3 regions of the Streptomyces sp. WY228 genome follow, and region 2 is predicted to be linked to each of the others. Evidence: riboswitches for the same ligand, from Rfam matches in the RefSeq annotation. Region 2 holds a riboswitch; each other region holds the start of a gene.
The links. Region 2 has a riboswitch for cobalamin ahead of KV381_RS25415 (ribonucleoside-diphosphate reductase subunit alpha). Riboswitches for the same ligand answer to the same signal wherever they lie in the genome.
Positions count from the first base shown of each region.

Region 1: another riboswitch for cobalamin. It lies ahead of KV381_RS01710 (ABC transporter substrate-binding protein); the one in region 2 lies ahead of KV381_RS25415 (ribonucleoside-diphosphate reductase subunit alpha).
Region 3: another riboswitch for cobalamin. It lies ahead of metE (5-methyltetrahydropteroyltriglutamate--homocysteine S-methyltransferase); the one in region 2 lies ahead of KV381_RS25415 (ribonucleoside-diphosphate reductase subunit alpha).

Region 1 covers NZ_CP079114.1:401,125-407,380, reverse strand. Annotated here, with positions in the region: gene KV381_RS01725 (acyl-CoA dehydrogenase) at 1-1,686, shown strand, start outside; gene KV381_RS01720 (acyl carrier protein) at 1,802-2,077, shown strand; gene KV381_RS01715 (beta-ketoacyl synthase) at 2,074-3,297, shown strand; cobalamin riboswitch at 3,410-3,597, shown strand; gene KV381_RS01710 (ABC transporter substrate-binding protein) at 3,657-4,703, shown strand; gene KV381_RS01705 (iron ABC transporter permease) at 4,700-5,785, shown strand; gene KV381_RS01700 (ABC transporter ATP-binding protein) at 5,782-6,256, shown strand, end outside.
Region 2 covers NZ_CP079114.1:5,770,557-5,776,812, reverse strand. Annotated here, with positions in the region: gene KV381_RS25435 (carbon starvation CstA family protein) at 1-1,420, shown strand, start outside; gene KV381_RS25430 (YbdD/YjiX family protein) at 1,417-1,620, shown strand; gene KV381_RS25425 (hypothetical protein) at 1,769-2,452, shown strand; gene KV381_RS25420 (GNAT family N-acetyltransferase) at 2,452-2,961, shown strand; cobalamin riboswitch at 3,009-3,149, shown strand; gene KV381_RS25415 (ribonucleoside-diphosphate reductase subunit alpha) at 3,286-5,742, shown strand; gene KV381_RS25410 (ribonucleotide-diphosphate reductase subunit beta) at 5,742-6,256, shown strand, end outside.
Region 3 covers NZ_CP079114.1:7,070,067-7,076,322, forward strand. Annotated here, with positions in the region: gene cobF (precorrin-6A synthase (deacetylating)) at 1-409, shown strand, start outside; gene KV381_RS31010 (hypothetical protein) at 489-686, opposite strand; gene KV381_RS31015 (TetR/AcrR family transcriptional regulator) at 951-1,595, shown strand; partial or broken gene KV381_RS31020 (MFS transporter) at 1,681-2,055, shown strand; cobalamin riboswitch at 2,232-2,448, shown strand; gene metE (5-methyltetrahydropteroyltriglutamate--homocysteine S-methyltransferase) at 2,613-4,937, shown strand; gene KV381_RS31030 (Imm49 family immunity protein) at 5,065-5,991, shown strand; gene KV381_RS31035 (aminotransferase class V-fold PLP-dependent enzyme) at 6,193-6,256, shown strand, end outside.

The sequences.
Region 1 (6,256 bases), 5.4 Mb from region 2:
GACGCGGACACGCTGCGCGACATGTCGGACTTCCTCGCCCTGCGGCGCGTCGGCACCTTCCTCTGTACGGAGGTGGCGCACGGCAACGACGCGGCGGCTGTCGAGACCACCGCGACGTACGACCCGGGACGCGACGGCTTCGTCCTGCATACTCCGCACGCCGGGGCGCAGAAGTTCATGCCCAACACCAGCCCCGCCGGAGGCCCCAAGTCCGGTGTGGTGGCGGCCCGGTTGCTCGTCGACGGCGCCGACCGCGGGGTCTTCCTCTTCCTCACCCCGCTCACCGACGCCCACCGCGCCCTGCCCGGCGTCCGGGTGCGGCGGCTGCCCGCCCGGATGGGCTCCCCGGTCGACCACTGCCTGACCTCCTTCGACCACTGCTTCGTCCCGCGCGACGCGCTGCTCGCCGGACCGCAGGGGCGGATCGGTGACGACGGCCGTTTCCACAGCGAAATCCCCAACCGCAGAAGGCGGTTCCTCACCTCCATCGGCCGGGTCACCCCCGGCAAGCTCTCCATGAGCGCCTGCGCGGTCGGCTCCGCCCGGGTCACCCTGGCCATCGCCGTGCGCTACGCCGGTCACCGGATGATCTCCGGATCGCGCGCCGCGCAACAGGTTCCGGTGTACGCGCACCGCACCCATCACGGGCCGCTGGCCGGGGCGATGGCCACCGTCTACGCGATGAGCCTGCTGCACCGCAGGGCCCTGGACCGCTGGGAGTCGGCCCCGGAGGCCGACCGGGACGAGGCGGAGCGCCTGGTGGCCGTCGCCAAGGGGTGGATCACCTGGCAGGCGCGCGGCGTCATCGTCGAATGCCGTGAACGGTGCGGCGCCCAGGGGCTCCTGGAGAACAACGGCATGACCGAACTGTTCACCGGCATCGAGGGCGCGATCACCGCCGAGGGCGACAACCTCGCCGTGCACGCCAAGGCCGCCGCCGAGATGCTGTTCAGCGCCACCGCCGGGGAGGCGGACGCCGACGACGGACCCGGCGAGCTCGACGACCCCGCCTTCCTCGGCCGGCTCGTCGCGGCCCTGGAGAACCTCTGGTTCGCCCGGGCCCGGGAACGGATGAGCGCCGCCCCGCCCGGCGACCCGCTCGGCCGCTGGAACGCCGCCTCCCCGGCCGCGCTGCGCGGCGTCGAGGCCTACGCCTGCCGGCAGGCGGACGAGGCGTACGCCGAGGCCGTCGCCGCCCTGCCCGAGGGCGAGGCGCGCGAGCGGCTGACCGAGCTGCGCAGGCTCTTCGCACTCCAGTGGATCGCCCGCAACAGCGGCGACCTGCTCGCCACCGGACGGCTGACCGCCGATCAGGTCACCTTTCTGCCCGACACGGTGGAGCGGGCGATCGCCGCCGTGGCCGCGCACACCCCCGCCCTGGTCGGGTCCTTCGCCCTTCCCGAGCGCCTGATGTCGGACTGGCCGATCGCCGGACCCGGGTACGCGGACGTCTACGACGACCCCGAGGGGCCCTGGCACCGGGGCCGCAGGGCGGGCATCCGGGGCCGCGCGGCCGAATTCAAGCGGCCCAACTGCGGCAGCAGGAGGCGTCCGCTGCGCGAGAAGGTGGCCGCGCTCGGCGCCCGCGGGGTCCTGCTGGCGTACTGGGGAACCACCTCGATGCTCTCCCGATGGTTCGAGAAGCCGCAGGTGAGCGTAGACGAATCGGTTCGCCCCAAGGCGTAACCGGAAGATCGTCATCCAGTTATTCGGAGCGGTGGGTCGCTGCGTTCGCCTACCCGCCGTACGGGAGAACCCGAGCCGGCCAGACGCCGATGAAACACCGATGAGAGGAATCGCCATGAAGACCATCCACCCCAAGATCACCGAGGTACTCACCGGGACCTTCAAGGTGCCCGCTGCCGAGATCCTGCCGGAGTCCACGATGGACAGCCTGGAGATGGACTCGCTCGCGGTCGCCGAGTTCGCCGTCATCATCAAGGAGACGCTGGGCGTCGACGCCGACTCGGAGAAGCTGTACAAGGACGCCACGCTGGCCGACATCTCCGCGTACATCGACGCGGCCGTCGGCAGCGCGGCGGCCGATGCCACGGTGCCGGTGAGCAACACCCGATGAAGCGACCCGCCATCGCCGTCACGGGGCTCGGCATGATCACCCCGGTCGGCCACACCACCGACACCACCTGGGACGGAGTCTGCGCCGGGGAGTCACCCGCCCGCACCGTCCCCGAACTGCACGGCTGCGCTGTCGACTTCGCCTGCACGGTCTCCGGCATCGACCTCGACGACGCGGTCGGCGGCCGGACCGCGTTCCGGATGGGCCGCTACGTCAAGTTCGCCGTCCTGGCCGCCCGGGAGGCGGTCGCCGACGCCGGGCTCGACCCCGAGCACTGGGACGGCACCCGGGTCGCCGTCGTGGTCGGCACCAGCAGCGGAGGATCCGCCGGACTCACCGAACAGGCCGTCGCCCTGGAGCGGCGCGGCCCCGAGGCCACCTCGCCCTCGGGCATCCTGCTGACCATCCCGAACATGCCCGCGGCCGAGATCGCCATCCGGATGAAGGCCACCGGACCCAGCCTCGCCCCCTGCACGGCCTGCTCGTCCGGGGTGACCGCCCTGTCCGTGGCCCGCGACATGCTGACGCTGGGCCACTGCGACATCGCCATCGCCGGGGCCACCGAGTCCATCGTGTTCCCGGTCGCGATGACCGGCTTCGCCCGCTCCGGCGCGGCGGCACAGCGGGACGGCGACCCCGCCCGCCTCTGCCGGCCCTTCGCCGCCGACCGGGCCGGGATCGTCATGGGCGAGGGCGCGGCCGTCATGGTCCTGGAGCGGGCCGAGGACGCCCGGGCCAGAGGCGCCTCCCCCCGGGCGCTGATCGCGGGTACCGGCGCCACCACCGACGCCCACCACCCCACCAGCCCCCACCCCTCCGGGGACGTGGCGCGGGCGGCCGTCGACGGCGCGCTCCGCGACGCGGGCTGGCGGCCCGAGGACGTCGACCACGTCAACGCCCACGGGACGTCGACCCCCCTCAACGACGCCACCGAGGCCGCCCTCATCGGCCGGGCCTATCCGCACCGGCCGCCCGTCACCGCCCCCAAGGGCGTACTGGGCCACTGCATGGGCGCGGCCGGCGCCATCGAGGCGGGCCTGACGATCCTCACGCTCCAGCACGGGATGATCCCGCCGATCGCGAACCTGGACGCCCCCGAGCCCGGGTTCGACATCGACTGCGTCACCAAGGCCCCGCGCGAGGTGCCCGTACGGCGGGCCGTCAGCCACTCCTTCGGCTTCGGCGGCCAGAACGCGGTGATCGCCCTCCAGGCTCCGTAACCGCCGGACACGCCCTAAGTCTGTCCGGGCCGGTGCGGCGGGCCGATCCCGCGCCGCACCGGCCCCGCGCCCGGCGGCCCGCCGCACCGCGTCTGATCTGTGGTAAGCCGCGTGATAGCTTGCCGGGGCCAGTCGAACCCCAGCGACGGGGTCAGGGAATCCGGTGCGAGACCGGAACTGACGCGCAGCGGTGAGGGGGACGGGCGGGGCCACGGCCACTGGAGCACCCACCTGCTCCGGGAAGGCGTCCCGCCCGGACGAACCCGAGTCCGAAGACCTGCTGGCGCCCGCGCCCGCACCGGGGCACGGGAACCGTACGACGGGCTCCGCGGCTGGGCCCAGAGACACAGAGGTCCTTCGTGCTGTCCACGGCCACCCCCGCCCCGATACGTACCGCCGCCCTGCTCGCGGCGGGACTCCTCCTGCTGACCGCCTGCGGCGGGGGCGAAAGCACCGGGGCCGCCGACGGGAAGAAGACCAAGGGCTTTCCGCTCACCATCGAGAACTGCGGGCGCACCGTCACGGTGAAGGCCCCGCCCCAGCGGGCCGTCTCCGTCGACCAGGGGTCGACCGAGATCCTGCTCTCGCTCGGGCTCGCCGACCGGCTCGCCGGGACCGCCACCTGGAGCGACCCGGTCATGAAGGGCCTGGAGAAGGCCAACGCCGGCGTCGAGCGGATATCGGAGAACCGGCCCTCCTCGGAGAAGGTCCTCGACAAGGAACCCGACTTCCTCTCCGCCTCCTTCACCTCCACCCTCGCCAAGGGCGGCGTCGCACCCCGCGAACAGTTCGAGAAGCTCGGCGTCCCGACCTACATCTCGCCCGCCGACTGCGTCGGCAAGGACAACAGCGGCAGCGGCGACGGAGCCCGCACCGCGCCCCTGACCATGGACAGCGTCTACACCGAAGTCCGGGAACTCTCCCAGGTGTTCGGCGTCCCCGAGCGCGGTGACGCCCTGGTGAAGAAACTCCAGGAACGGGTGGCGAAGGCCGCCGAAGGCGTCGACGGATCCAAGGCCTCCCTCCTCTACTGGTTCTCCGACTCCAAGGCCCCCTACCTCGCGGGCTGTTGCGGCGCCCCCGGCGTCATCACCAAGGAACTCGGCGCGAAGAACGTCTTCGACGACACCCACGACGAATGGCCCCAGATCAGCTGGGAGACCGTCGCCGACCGCAACCCCGACGTCCTGGTCATCGGCGACCTGAGCCGTACGACGCAGACCGCCGAGAGCGCCGAGAAGAAGATCGAGTTCCTGGAGTCCAACCCGGTCACCAAGACGATGGACGCCGTCAGGAACCGCCGTTACGTACTGCTCAGCGGCCAGGCCATGAACCCCACCATCCGGACCGTCGAGGGCCTGGAGCGCGTCGCGGCCGGGCTGCGCGACTTCGGGCTCGCGGGGTGAGCGCCGATAGCCGTACTGCCGTGAAGGCGGCCGACCCGCCGCCTGCCGCCACCCGCCCCGCCCGGCGCGGCGCGCCGCTCACCGTGCTGCTCCGGAGCGGCGGCCTGCTCCTCCTGCTGGCCTCCGTCGCGGTCGCCGTGACCATCGGGCCCGCCCGGATCTCCGTGCCCGACGTCTGGTCCGCCGTCGCCGCGCACCTCGGGTTCGGCGCCGGTGACCTCAGCCCGATCCGGGACGGCATCATCTGGAACCTCCGGATGCCCCGCACCCTCCTCGCCGCCGTGTGCGGCGCGGGGCTCGCGGTGTGCGGCACGGTGATGCAGTCCCTGCTGCGCAACCCGCTCGCCGACCCCTTCGTCCTCGGCGTCTCCTCCGGAGCCTCGACCGGGGCGGTCGTGGTGGTCGTCCTCGGGGTCGGCGGGGGAGCGGTGTCGCTGTCGGCCGGGGCGTTCGCCGGGGCCATCTGCTCGTTCGCCCTGGTGCTGTTGCTCAGCCACACCCTCGGCGGCTCCACCGACCGGGTCGTCCTCTCCGGCGTCGCCGCGATGCAGCTCTTCTCCGCCCTCACCTCCTTCGTCGTGATGACCTCCGCCGACGCCGAACAGACCCGCGGGGTGCTGTTCTGGCTCCTCGGCTCGCTCAGCGGCGTCGGCTGGAGCGAGGTCGCCCTCTGCTCCGCGGTGCTCGCCGTCTGCCTGGTGGTCTGCCTGGCCCACGCCCGTACGCTCGACGCCTTCGCCTTCGGGCAGGACGCCGCCGCCGCGCTCGGCGTGAACGTCGCCCGCACCCGGATCGTGCTGCTCTGCACCACCGCCCTGCTGACCGCCGCCCTGGTCAGCGCGGCCGGGGCGATCGGCTTCGTCGGCCTGGTGCTGCCGCACGCGGCCCGCGCCCTCACCGGCTCCGGGCACCGGCGTCTCCTCCCGGTCACCGCGCTCGCCGGGGCGGTCTTCCTGGTGTGGGTCGACACCCTCGCCCGGACCGTCCTGGACCCGCAGGAGGTACCGGTCGGCGTCGTCACCGCGCTGATCGGCGTCCCCGCCTTCGTCCTCGTCCTGTACCGCACCCGGAGCACGTCATGAGCCTCCTCGGCAACGGCGGCCTGCGGGCCGAACGGGTCGGCCGGGAGGCGGGCGGCCGGCTCATCCTCGACGGCGTGGACATCGCCCCGCCGCCCGGCTCCACCGTCGGACTCATCGGCCCCAACGGCTCCGGCAAGTCCACCCTGCTGCGGATCCTCGCGGGCCTCCTCGCCCCGGCCACCGGTGTCGTCACCCTGGACGGGAACCCCCTCGCCGGCCTCGGCCGCCGCACCGTCGCCCGCCGGATCGCGGTCGTCGACCAGCACGCGGTCACCCAGGTCGACCTCAGCGTCCTCGACGTCGTACGCCTCGGCCGCATCCCGCACCGCCGCGCCTGGTCCGCCCCCGACCGCACCGACGAGGACGCCGTCGCCGAGGCGCTGCGGCGCACCGGGCTCACGGACCGGGCCGGCCAGTCCTGGCACACCCTGTCCGGCGGCGAACGCCAACGCGTCCAGATCGCCCGGGCCC
Region 2 (6,256 bases):
GCCGGGCACGCTGGTCATCTGGATGATCGTGTACGGGTTCCTCGCCTCCGTACTCCCGGTGTGGCTGCTGCTGGCCCCGCGCGACTACCTCTCCACCTTCATGAAGGTCGGCACGATCGGGCTGCTGGCCCTGGGCGTGGTCGTCGCCCTGCCGACCCTGAAGATGCCCGCGGTCACCGACTTCGCCTCCAGCGGCTCGGGCCCGGTCTTCGCCGGCTCGATGTTCCCGTTCGTCTTCATCACCATCGCCTGCGGCGCGCTCTCCGGCTTCCACGCCCTGGTCTCCTCCGGCACCACGCCGAAGATGGTCCAGAAGGAGACGCAGATCCGGATGGTCGGCTACGGCGCCATGCTGGTCGAGTCGTTCGTGGCGATCATGGCGATGATCGCCGCCTGCATCATCGACCCCGGCCTCTACTTCGCCATCAACGCACCCGTCGGCGTGATCGGCGACAGCGTCCAGTCCGCCTCCCAGGCCGTGGCCAACTTCGGCTTCACCATCACGCCGGACGCCCTGGCCCAGGCCGCCAAGGACGTCGAGGAGGCGAGCCTGCTCTCCCGGACCGGTGGCGCGCCCACGTTCGCGCTCGGCATGTCGGAGATCTTCTCCGCGGTGGTCGGCGGGACCGCGATGAAGGCGTTCTGGTACCACTTCGCCATCATGTTCGAGGCGCTCTTCATCCTCACCACCGTGGACGCCGGCACCCGGGTCGGGCGCTTCATGCTCCAGGACATGCTGGGCAACGTCTACAAGCCGTTCCGCGAGGTCAGCTGGAAGCCGGGCGTCTGGTTCGCCAGCGCCGTCGTCGTCGGCGGCTGGGGCTACTTCCTCTGGGTCGGTGTGCACGACCCGCTGGGCGGCATCAACCAGCTCTTCCCGCTCTTCGGCATCGCCAACCAGTTGCTGGCAGCCGTCGCGCTGGCCGTCTGCACCACCCTGCTCGTCAAGTCCGGCCGTCTGAAGTGGGCGTGGGTGACCGCGGTCCCGCTGGCCTGGGACGTGGCGGTCACGCTCACCGCGAGCTGGCAGAAGATCTTCTCCGAGGACGTGAAGGTCGGCTTCTTCGCCCAGCGCGACAAGTACCAGGCGGGCATCGACGCGGGCGAGGTACTGGCGCCCGCGAAGAGCATGGACGACATGCGGACCGTCGTCACCAACTCCACCGTCGACGGGGTGCTGAGCGCGCTCTTCGCGCTCCTCATCATCGTGGTGCTCGTGGACGCCGGACGGGTCTGCTACCGGGCCATCCGCGACCCGGAGAGCGTGAAGCTCCACGAGGCGCCGTACGTCGAGTCCAAGCTCGTCGCCCCGGCCTCGATCTTCGCGACCCCGGAGGAGAAGGCCGAACTGGCCGCCGCCGGAGTCGGCCCCGAGGGCGGCCTGCGCAAGGAGGCCGCGGGAACGGGGAGTCCGACATGACCGTCGCGGACGTCCGGCGGGTGGCGGGACGGATCCGCTGGTACGTCCGTGAGCTGACCGGCGAGTCCACGTACGACCGCTACGTGGCGCACGCGAGAAGCCACGATCCGGACGCGCCGGTGATGACCCGCCGCGCGTTCGAGCGCAGCCGCACGGACGCCCGCGAGGCCGATCCGCGCGAGGGCTTCCGCTGCTGCTGAGCACCACCGGCCGGTCGGCGGGCCCTGGATCCCGGGCCGTCGCCCGCTCCCTCGATGGAGCGGACGACGGCCCGGAGGTCTGTCCGCCGTCCGTCCACCGTTCGATTTCCCGGTGCACGGATCCCTCACCGTACGAAAAGATGCGCCCATGACATCGCGCTCCCGTTCGCCCCGGCTCCGGCCTCTCCTCCTGACCCTGCCGCTGACGCTGGCACTGGCCCTGGCGACGACCGGCTGCGGCACCGAGCCGCCGCCCGACACGATGGCGGCGGGCCGGAGTTCCTCGGACGGCCCGGCGCCGGACCGGGCGGAGCTGGAGGCGCGGGCGAGCGCCGCGCAGCTCGTCACGGAGCACGTGTGGGTGACCGAGGCCGCGGGCTACGCCCTGGCGCGCCAGTCGGTCGGGGTGCTCGGCGACGACGGGTTCAGCAGCTCCTACACCGCGCCGGACGGCGGAACGCTCCGGCTGTCGGTGGAGCGCCGCCCGCACGCCGAAGCCGACTGTACGGAGGGCTCCGCGGCCGCAAGCGGTCAGGAGCCCCTGGTGACGTGCGAGCGGGACGGCGAACAGTGGTACCGGGCCACGGAGTCGGGCCATGCGTACGCCTGGGAGCAGGGCGAACTCGTGGTCACGGTGAGCGGGCCGCGCGACAAGCCGGACCGGGCGACGCTGCGTTCGGCGGCGCTGGCCGCCCACCGCGCCGACGACCGGGAACTGGACCGGGTGCTGCCGCCGGCCGGGGAGGCCGCAGGACAGCAGCCGGTCGAACGCGGCGATCTGCCGCCGGTGGGCGACGGCGCGCCGAACAACGATGTGGGAGCGAGTGGCTGATGGATCTGACGATCAGAGTGGCGGAACCCGCCGAGTACGCCGTGCTCGGCGGGATCATCGCCGAGGCGTATCTCGGCGACGATCTGCTGGACGGCCCGCAGGACCCGTATCTGCTCAAGCTGCGGGCGGTGGAACAGCGGGCGGCCGAGGCGGAGGTGTTGGTCGCGCTCGACGCGGACGGGACGGTGCTCGGCGGTGTGACGTATGCCGCTCCCGGCACGCCGTGGCGCGACATCGCCGGTCCGGACGAGGCCGAATTCCGGATGCTGGCCGTGGCCCGCGCGGGGCGCGGACGGGGCGTGGGTGAGGCTCTCGTGCGGGCGTGCATCGAGCGGGCCCGGTCCGCCGACGGGGTCCGGGCGCTGGTGCTGTCGACGCAGCCGGGCATGCTCTCGGCCCATAGGATCTACCGTCGGCTCGGCTTTCTGCGGACCCCTGAACGGGACTGGGAGCCGGTGCCGGGCCTGCGGCTCATGACCTTCCGGCTGTGGCTGGAGGCGACGTCCTGAGGGGCTCATGAAATCGATGCGACACAACATGTGGGGGCCGCAGCATCTGGCGGCCCCCACATGTATGCTCGACCTCGCTGTCGTCGCAGGGGAATCCGGTGCGAATCCGGAACTGTCCCGCAACGGTGTGATCAGTGTGTATTTGCACACCTGAAGTCCGATGACCTGCCGACAGCGCGTCCGGATCGACCGAACCGGACGCCAGACGTCCGGGCCTCGCGGATAGGCCGGTGGACGCCGTCAGTTGTGCTGCCCCGCCCCGGGCTTCGCGCTGCCCGGCTTCCCCGCCTGCCGCAGGCCCCCTGCCGAGCGAGGGAAAGCCCAGTGACCATCGCGCCCGCCGATCCGGTTTCAGCCACCGAATCCGCCGAGTCCACCACGGCCGGGAACGCCCCGAACGACGGACCCGGGACCGCTTTGCTGCGGACCCTGACCGACCTCACCGTCGATCTGCCCGACACCGACCCCGGCCGGGTCGCCGCCGCCGCGCTGCGCGGGCGCAACGCCCGTTCCGACGAGGCCGAGTTGCGCTCGCTGGCCACCGAGGCCGCCGCGGGGCTGATCTCCGAGGACCCGGCGTACTCCCGGCTGGCCGCCCGGCTGCTGACCCGCACGATCGCGGACGAGGCCGCGGGACAGGGCGCGACGTCCTTCTCCGCCTCGGTCGCCGTCGGGCACCGCGAGGGCCTGATCGCCGACCGCACCGCCGCTTTCGTGGCGCTGCACGCGGCCGCGCTCGACCAGCTCGTCGAGCAGGCCCTGGCGGACGGCGCCGACGACCGCTTCGGCTACTTCGGCCTGCGGACGCTGCACAGCCGTTACCTCCTGCGCCACCCGATCACCCGCCAGGTCATCGAGACCCCGCAGCACTTCATGCTGCGCGTGGCCGCGGGCCTCGCCGAGGACGAGTCGGTGCGGGCGCTGGACGAGGTCGCCGCGCTCTACGGGCTGATGAGCAAGCTGGACTACCTCCCCTCCTCCCCCACCCTCTTCAACTCCGGCACCCGGCACCCGCAGATGTCCTCCTGCTATCTGCTGGACTCGCCGAAGGACGAGCTGGACTCGATCTACGATCGCTACCACCAGGTGGCGCGGCTCTCCAAGCACGCGGGCGGCATCGGTCTGTCGTACTCCCGCATCCGTGCCCGGGGTTCGCTGATCCGGGGCACCAACGGGCACTCCAACGGCATCGTGCCGTTCCTCAAGACGCTGGACGCCTCCGTCGCGGCGGTGAACCAGGGTGGCCGGCGCAAGGGCGCGGCGGCGGTCTACCTGGAGACCTGGCACGCGGACATCGAGGAGTTCCTGGAGCTCCGCGACAACACCGGCGAGGACCAGCGGCGTACGCACAACCTGAACCTGGCGCACTGGATCCCGGACGAGTTCATGCGCCGGGTCGACGCGGACACCGAGTGGTCGCTGTTCTCCCCTGCGGACGTGCCCGAGCTGGTCGACCTGTGGGGCGACGCGTTCGACGCGGCCTACCGCGCGGCCGAGGCCAAGGGTCTGGCCCGCAGGACGATTCCGGCGCGTGAGCTGTACGGCCGGATGATGCGGACCCTCGCGCAGACCGGTCAGGGCTGGATGACGTTCAAGGACGCCTCCAACCGGACCGCGAACCAGACCGCCGAGCCGGGCCGGGTCGTGCACTCCTCGAACCTGTGCACGGAGATCCTGGAGGTCACCGACGACGGCGAGACGGCCGTCTGCAACCTGGGCTCGGTCAACCTCGGCGCGTTCGTCGCGAACGGCTCGATCGACTGGGAGCGCCTGGACGCCACCGTGCGTACGGCGGTGACCTTCCTGGACCGGGTCGTCGACATCAACTTCTACCCGACCGAGCAGGCCGGGAACTCCAACTCCCGCTGGCGGCCGGTCGGCCTGGGTGCGATGGGCCTCCAGGACGTCTTCTTCCAGCTGCGCCTGCCGTTCGACTCGCCCGAGGCCCGCGCGCTCTCCACGAAGATCTCCGAGCGCATCATGCTGGCCGCGTACGAGGCCTCCTGCGACCTCGCCGAGCGCCCCCAAGAGCCTCCGACAGGCTCCGGTTCAGGGGGGACCCCCCGGGGCCCGCTGCCGGCCTGGTCCGAGACGCGTGCCGCGCGCGGTGTGCTGCACCCGGACCACTACGACACCGAGCTGAACTGGCCGGAGCGCTGGGACGCCCTGCGCGCCCGGGTCGCGAAGACCGGTATGCGCAACTCGCTGCTGCTCGCCATCGCGCCGACCGCGACGATCGCCTCGATCGCCGGGGTGTACGAGTGCATCGAGCCGCAGGTCTCCAACCTGTTCAAGCGCGAGACGCTCAGCGGTGAGTTCCTCCAGGTCAACGCCTACCTGGTGGACGAGCTGAAGAAGCTCGGCGTGTGGGACGCCCGCACCCGTGAGGCGCTGCGCGAGGCCAGCGGCTCCGTGCAGGGCTTCGCGTGGATCCCCGAGGACGTGCGGGCGCTGTACCGCACGGCGTGGGAGATCCCGCAGCGCGGTCTGATCGACATGGCGGCGGCCCGTACGCCGTTCCTCGACCAGAGCCAGTCGCTCAACCTGTTCCTGGAGACGCCGACGATCGGCAAGCTCTCCTCGATGTACGCGTACGCCTGGAAGCAGGGGCTGAAGACGACGTACTACCTGCGTTCGCGCCCGGCGACCCGGATCGCCCGTGCCGCGTCCGGCCAGGCGGCGGCCGCCGCCCCCATTCCCGTACAGCAGGCTTCGGCTCCCGACGCGGACGCCATCGCCTGCTCTCTCGAAAACCCCGAGTCCTGCGAGGCCTGCCAGTAATGAGCACCACCAACGAAGAGAAGAACCTGCTCGACCCGGGATTCGAGCTGACCCTGCGTCCCATGCGCTACCCGGACTTCTACGAGCGCTACCGGGACGCGATCAAGAACACCTGGACCGTCGAGGAGGTCGACCTCCACTCGGACGTCGCCGACCTCGCGAAGCTGTCGCCGGGTGAGCAGCACATGATCGGCCGGCTGGTGGCGTTCTTCGCGACCGGTGACTCGATCGTCTCGAACAACCTCGTGCTGACGCTGTACAAGCACATCAACTCTCCCGAGGCGCGGCTGTATCTGTCGCGGCAGCTCTTCGAGGAGGCCGTGCACGTCCAGTTCTATCTGACGCTGCTGGACACCTATCTGCCCGACCCGGACGACCGGGCGGCGGCGTTCGACGCGGTCGAGGAGATCCCCTCGATCCGGGAGAAGGCCCAGTTCTGCTTCAAGTGGATGGACTCGGTCGAGAAGATCGACCGGCTGGAGACGAAGGCCGACCGCCGTCGCTTCCTGCTGAA
Region 3 (6,256 bases), 1.3 Mb from region 2:
GATCCTCGACGATATCCGGGGCCGTGGAGCGGTGGAATTCGGCCATGAGGTGATCCCCGGCATCAGCAGCGTCTCCGCCCTCGCCGCCCGGCACCGCGTCACCCTGAACGGGGTCGGCCGCCCCATCCACATCACCCCCGGCCGGCGGCTGGCCCAGGGCTTTCCCGGGGACGACGTCGACATCGTCGTGATGCTGGACGGCCATGAGACCTTCGCCCATCTGACGGGCAGGGGGCTGTGGATCCACTGGGGCGCGTACATCGGCACCCCGGACGAGATCCTGGTCTCCGGCCCGCTCGACGAGGTGGCCGGACGGATCAGCCGGCTGCGCGCGGAGGCCCGCGAGCGGCACGGCTGGATCATGGACACCTATCTGCTGCGCCCGGCGCCGGACGTCACGGACGCCTGAGGCCACGGTCGGGCGGCGGGTCCACGTCGAGGCGCGGGCGGCAGCGGCCTCCGCACCTCGTCGTCGGACCGGCGGGGTGTCAGCGCCGGGTCTCGTGCGCCCGGATCACGCCGAGCCCGTGCCCCAGGCTCGGGCACTCGGCGGTCAGATCGTCGCCCCGCACCAGATAGTTGTGCACCCGGCCGTCCGTCGGCCGTTCGATCGCGCGATACAGCGTGCCGTTCACGGTGATCGTCCAGTCGTCGCCGTCCTGGGCCCATCCGACGGTCTTCTTCATAGGGCGTTTTCCTTTCCTCCGGTCGTACGTCGCCGGGGTCCGGCGGCCGTGTAGTGGGAAGAAGAACGGCTTGTGACGCTCCGTGGTTCCGCGTTCTCTACGCCATTCGGTTACATCTGGGTCACTGCCTCGGCACAGTCGAGGTCATCGACCTGACCGGCGGTCAGGAAGCGGATGACGAACGGCGGAACGGGCGCGGAACGTCCGTGGCGCCCCTCGCCCATCGAGTAGACACTGTCTACTCGATGGTGCTAGAAGTTTCCCATGGAAGACGGGACCCCGCTGCGGGAACGACTGGTGGACATCGGCGTCGAGATGGTGGCGACCGAGGGGATCGCGGCGCTGGGGCTGCGGGAGATCGCCCGCCGTGCCGGTGTCTCGCACGGCGCGCCGCGCCGCTACTTCCCGACCCACCGCTCGCTGCTCTCCGCCATCGCGGGGCGCGGTTTCGACGCCTTGAAGGACCGGCTAGACACCGCGCTGAGGCCGGACGGCGACCCGCGCGCCCAGCTGTGCCTCCTGGTCGAGGGCTACGTCGGATTCGCCGTCGAGCAGCGCCCGATGTTCGAGCTGATGTTCCGCCACGACCTGCTGGACGGCGGCGACGAGGCCGACGGGCGGCCCAGGCTGCGGGAGAAGACCCTTCCGCTGTTCGGCTCGCTCGTCGCCCTGGTCGCCCGGCACCTGCAGGACTCCGCCCGGCCGTCGCCCGCCGGGCCCGGGCCCGCCCCGGACGTCGTGGCCGCAGCCCTCTGGGCGAACGTCCACGGCATCGCCCAACTCTGGAGCTGGGGAAGCCTCTCCCTCACCCTGGCAGCCCCCTCGCCCGGCGACGCGCGCGACCGCGAGAGCCTCGCGCCGCTGATCGCCCGGACGGTCGACGCCCACCTCGGACCGGCGCGACCGTGACCGTACCCGCGCCCCCGCCCGTACCCCCGTCGACCGGCTCAGCGACCGCCCCCGCCTCGCCCTCGCGGGCAGTGTCGCCGGGGCGATGATCGTCGCGCTCGACGGCTCCGTCCTCTTCGTGGCCCAGCCCAGCCTTCAACGCGATCTCTCCGCCTCTCTCGCCCAGGTGCAGTGGACGAGTACGGCCTACCTCCTCGCGGTGGCGAGTCTTCTCGTCCTCGCCGGACGGCTGGGGGACCGGTACGGCCACACCCGCCTGCTCCTGACCGGATCGCTCGGCTTCGGGGCCGCGTCCCTGGGCATCGCCGTGGTGCCCTCGGTCGGCTGGGTCATCGCGCTGCGCGCCGTACAAGGCGTGTTCGGAGCCCTGTTGCAGCCGGCGACGCTGGCCCTGCTGCGCCAGGTCTACCCACCGGACCGGCTCGGGCTGCCGGTCGCCCTGCGGACCAGCGCTGATGGTGCTCGCCGCGACGGCCGCGCTCGCGCTCATCCCCGCGGCGCTGCTGCCGGGCACGCGCCGGCGCACCGGACCGCCCCCGCGCGACGCGGGCCGCGGGCGGCCGGAAAGCGCCGCCCCGTGTCTCACATCACCGTCCGAAGTGTGAACAACGGTGTGCGCCCGCCGGTCGCCCCCTTAGGGTGACCGGTGCAGCTGGTTCGCTCTGTCCGCCAGACAGGGCGTCGTAAGAGGGAACCCGGTGGGAATCCGGGACTGCCCCGCAGCGGTGAGTGGGAACGACCGCCGTCATACGCACTGGGCCCGGCCGGGTCTGGGAAGCGACGGCCATTAGGTGTCTGCCTCCGGCAGACGTGCCCGCGAGTCCGAAGACCTGCCCGCTGCCCGCACGCGACCGTTCGCGTGCGGAGATCCCGGTGACCTCGTGGGCGGGTCGGCGTAACCATCAGGTGGGACGGGCACGGCTCCAGGTGTCCGGTGTCCGCCCGATGCGTCATCCCTTCGCGTCCGCGTCCCGTCCCGGGATCTGCACAGCAGACGCGCTCGCGAAGGAGAGTCACGTGACAGCGAAGCCCGCAGCCGCGGCAGCACGGGCCACCGTGTACGGCTACCCCCGCCAGGGTCGGAACCGTGAACTGAAGAAGGCCATCGAGGGCTACTGGAAGGGCCGCGTCACCGCGGACACCCTCCGGCAGACCGCCGCCGAACTGCGCCGGGGAACCTGGCAGCAGCTCGCCGAGGCCGGCGTCCACGACGTGCCGACCGGTGATTTCTCGTACTACGACCATGTCCTGGACACCAGCGTCATGGTCGGCGCTGTCCCCGAGCGGCACCGCGCAGCGGTCCGCGCCGACGCCCTCGACGGCTACTTCGCCATGGCCCGCGGCACGCAGGACGTCGCGCCGCTGGAGATGACGAAGTGGTTCGACACCAACTATCACTACCTGGTGCCCGAGTTGGGCCCGGACACGGAGTTCACCGCCGACTCCGCCAAGCAGGTCGCGGAGTTCAAGGAGGCCCTGGCTCTCGGCCTGACCCCCCGCCCGGTGCTCGTCGGCCCCGTCACCTACCTCCTGCTCGCCAAGGCGGCCCCCGGTGTGGCCGCCGACTTCGAGCCGCTGACCCTGCTGGACCGGCTGCTCCCCGTGTACGCCGAAGTCCTCGCCGACCTGCGTGCGGCCGGTGCGGAATGGGTGCAGCTGGACGAGCCCGCGCTCGTCCAGGACCGGACCCCGGCCGAGCTGAACGCCGCCGCCCGCGCCTACCGCGAGCTCGGCGGGCTCGCCGACCGGCCGAAGCTGCTGGTCGCCTCGTACTTCGGGCGGCTCGGCGAGGCGCTGCCGGTCCTGGCCAAGGCGCCCGTCGACGGTCTCGCGCTCGACTTCACCGAGTCCGGCGCCGGAAACCTCGACGACCTCGCGGCGGCCGGCGGACTGCCCGGCAAGCGCCTGGTCGCCGGTGTCGTCAACGGCCGCAACATCTGGATCAACGACTACGAGAAGTCGCTCGCCACCCTCGGCACGCTCCTCGGCCTGGCGGACCACGTCGACGTCTCCGCCTCCAGCTCCCTCCTCCACGTCCCGCTGGACGCGAAGGCCGAGAGCGACATCGACCCGCAGATCGCCCGCTGGCTCGCCTTCGCCCGGCAGAAGACCCAGGAGATCGTCGTCCTGGCCCGCGGCCTGTCCGACGGCACCGAGGCCATCGCCGCCGAACTCGCCGCCAACCGGGCCGACCTGGCCTCCCGCGCCGACGCCGCCATCACCCGCGACCCGGCCGTCCGCGCCCGTACGGCGGCCATCACCGACGCCGACGGCCGCCGCTCGCAGCCGTACGCCGAACGCACCGTCGCCCAGCGCGCCCACCTCGGGCTGCCGCTCTTGCCGACCACCACCATCGGGTCGTTCCCGCAGACCACCGAACTGCGCACCGCGCGGGCCGACCTGCGGGCCGGCCGGATCGACGAGGCCGGTTACGAGGACCGGATCAAGGACGAGATCCGCGAGGTCCTCTCCTTCCAGGAGAAGGCCGGACTCGACGTCCTGGTGCACGGCGAGCCCGAACGCAACGACATGGTCCAGTACTTCGCCGAGCAACTCACCGGCTACCTCGCCACCCAGCACGGCTGGGTGCAGTCCTACGGCACCCGCTACGTCCGCCCGCCGGTCCTCGCGGGCGACATCTCGCGCCCCGAGCCGATGACCGTGCGCTGGACCACGTACGCGCAGTCGCTGACCGAGCGCCCCGTCAAGGGCATGCTCACCGGCCCGGTCACCATGCTCGCCTGGTCCTTCGTCCGGGACGACCAGCCGCTCGGCGACACCGCCCGCCAGGTGGCCCTCGCCCTGCGCGACGAGGTCAACGACCTGGAGGCGAACGGTACTTCGGTCATCCAGGTCGACGAGCCCGCCCTGCGCGAGACGCTTCCGCTGCGGACCGCCGAGCACGCCGCGTACCTTCGCTGGGCGACCGAGTCCTTCCGGCTCGCCACCGCCGGGGTGCGTCCGGACACCCAGATCCACACCCACATGTGCTACGCGGAGTTCGGCGACATCGTCCAGGCCATCGACGACCTCGACGCCGACGTCATCAGCCTGGAGGCGGCCCGCTCCCACATGCAGGTCGCCCGCGAACTCGCCGCCCACGGCTACCCCCGTGAGGCCGGACCCGGCGTCTACGACATCCACTCCCCGCGCATCCCCAGCGCCGAAGAGGCAGCGGCCCTGCTGCGCAAGGGACTTGAGGCCATTCCGGCCGGGCGCCTGTGGGTGAACCCCGACTGCGGCCTGAAGACCCGGGGCTGGCCCGAGACCCGGGCCTCCCTGGAGAACCTGGTCGCCGCCGCGCGGGAGATCCGCGCGGAGCTGCCCACCGAAGCGGCGTGATCGCGGCCCGGTGCGGGAGCGGCCACCGCCGCTTCCGCACCGGGCCGTACCCGTGGGGCCCGGGTGATGTCCGAGACCGCTGATAGCGTGCCGCTTCCGGATCGAAGATCACGAAAGGGCGGGGTAGGTGCGGGAAGTGACGTGTCATGAGGTGGACGCCCGGCGGCTGGACGAAGCGTCGGAGGACATCGTCGGACGAGCCGCGGGGCGGTGGCACGGGATGCGCTACGACGATCCGGCCCCGCGGCGCATGGCCGAAGCCGCCGCCGAACTGCTCGACCACGTCGCCGCCCGCACCGGGCGCGGAGCCGTGCTCGACGAGGTCGCACGCGCCGCGCTGCGCACGGCGGCCGAATGCCGCCTGGGGGAGTTGAGCGTCGGCTGCTTCCCCGACGGCGACCAGGAGATCCCCTTCCCGCTGATCGGCGAGCAGCTCAGCACCGAGGACATGTCCTTCGGCGCTGCCATCGGCCACCCGGGAGCAGCGGCCCCCTCCGCCCGGACCTGGCTCGACGCCTTCGCCGTCTGCCTGGTCAGCGGCCTCGTACTGGACTGGCAGCGGGTGATCGGACTTCTGCTGCGGAACGACTACGCGCCCGCGATCCACGAGGGCGTTCCGTACTCCCCGCTCACCTCCGCATCGGACCCGGCGGACCTCGCGGCCATGGACGCGCTCTGCCTCTACCTGCGCGAGGCGGAGGGCCATCTGCCCCGGCACTGGCCCACCGTGCCGCTGCGCCGGCCGGACGCCGACGAGCGGCAACGGGCGGCCGCCGCACTGGACGCCGCGGGCGCGCCGACGCCCGATCAGCGACTGCTGCGCATCCTCCTCGACGACGAACAGCACGCGTTCGAAGCGGCGTTGGCGGACCGGCTCGACAGCTATCGGGAGAGCCAGGGGCCCGATTCCGCGCCCCGCACCCTGCTGCCGCTCGACGCCCTCGCCCTGGCCGCGCTCGCGGTGCAGGCGCACGGATGGGAGCTCGGCGTCCGCTCCCGCTATCTGCCGCCCGAACTGTTGGGAACCACCGACGCGTTGCGCCGGGCTGCGTAGGCAGGACCCGGCAACTTGGGCTCCTGGCAAGCGAAGCAGCCTCCAGGGCCCGGCGGGTCGCCGTCATGCGCGCCCTCGAAGTTAGGTTAGCCTAACCAGCGGATATCCGGTGGTGGATCTTCTTCCCGCCCCCGGTACGGCTCTGCGTGCGGACACCGCTCCCGCCCGACCCGCCGCGCACTGTGACCGAAGGGCTTCGCCATGCCACCTGCTCACCTCTCACCGTCCGGTGAACCGCCCCTGGAGCCGTGGGGTGTGAGCGCCG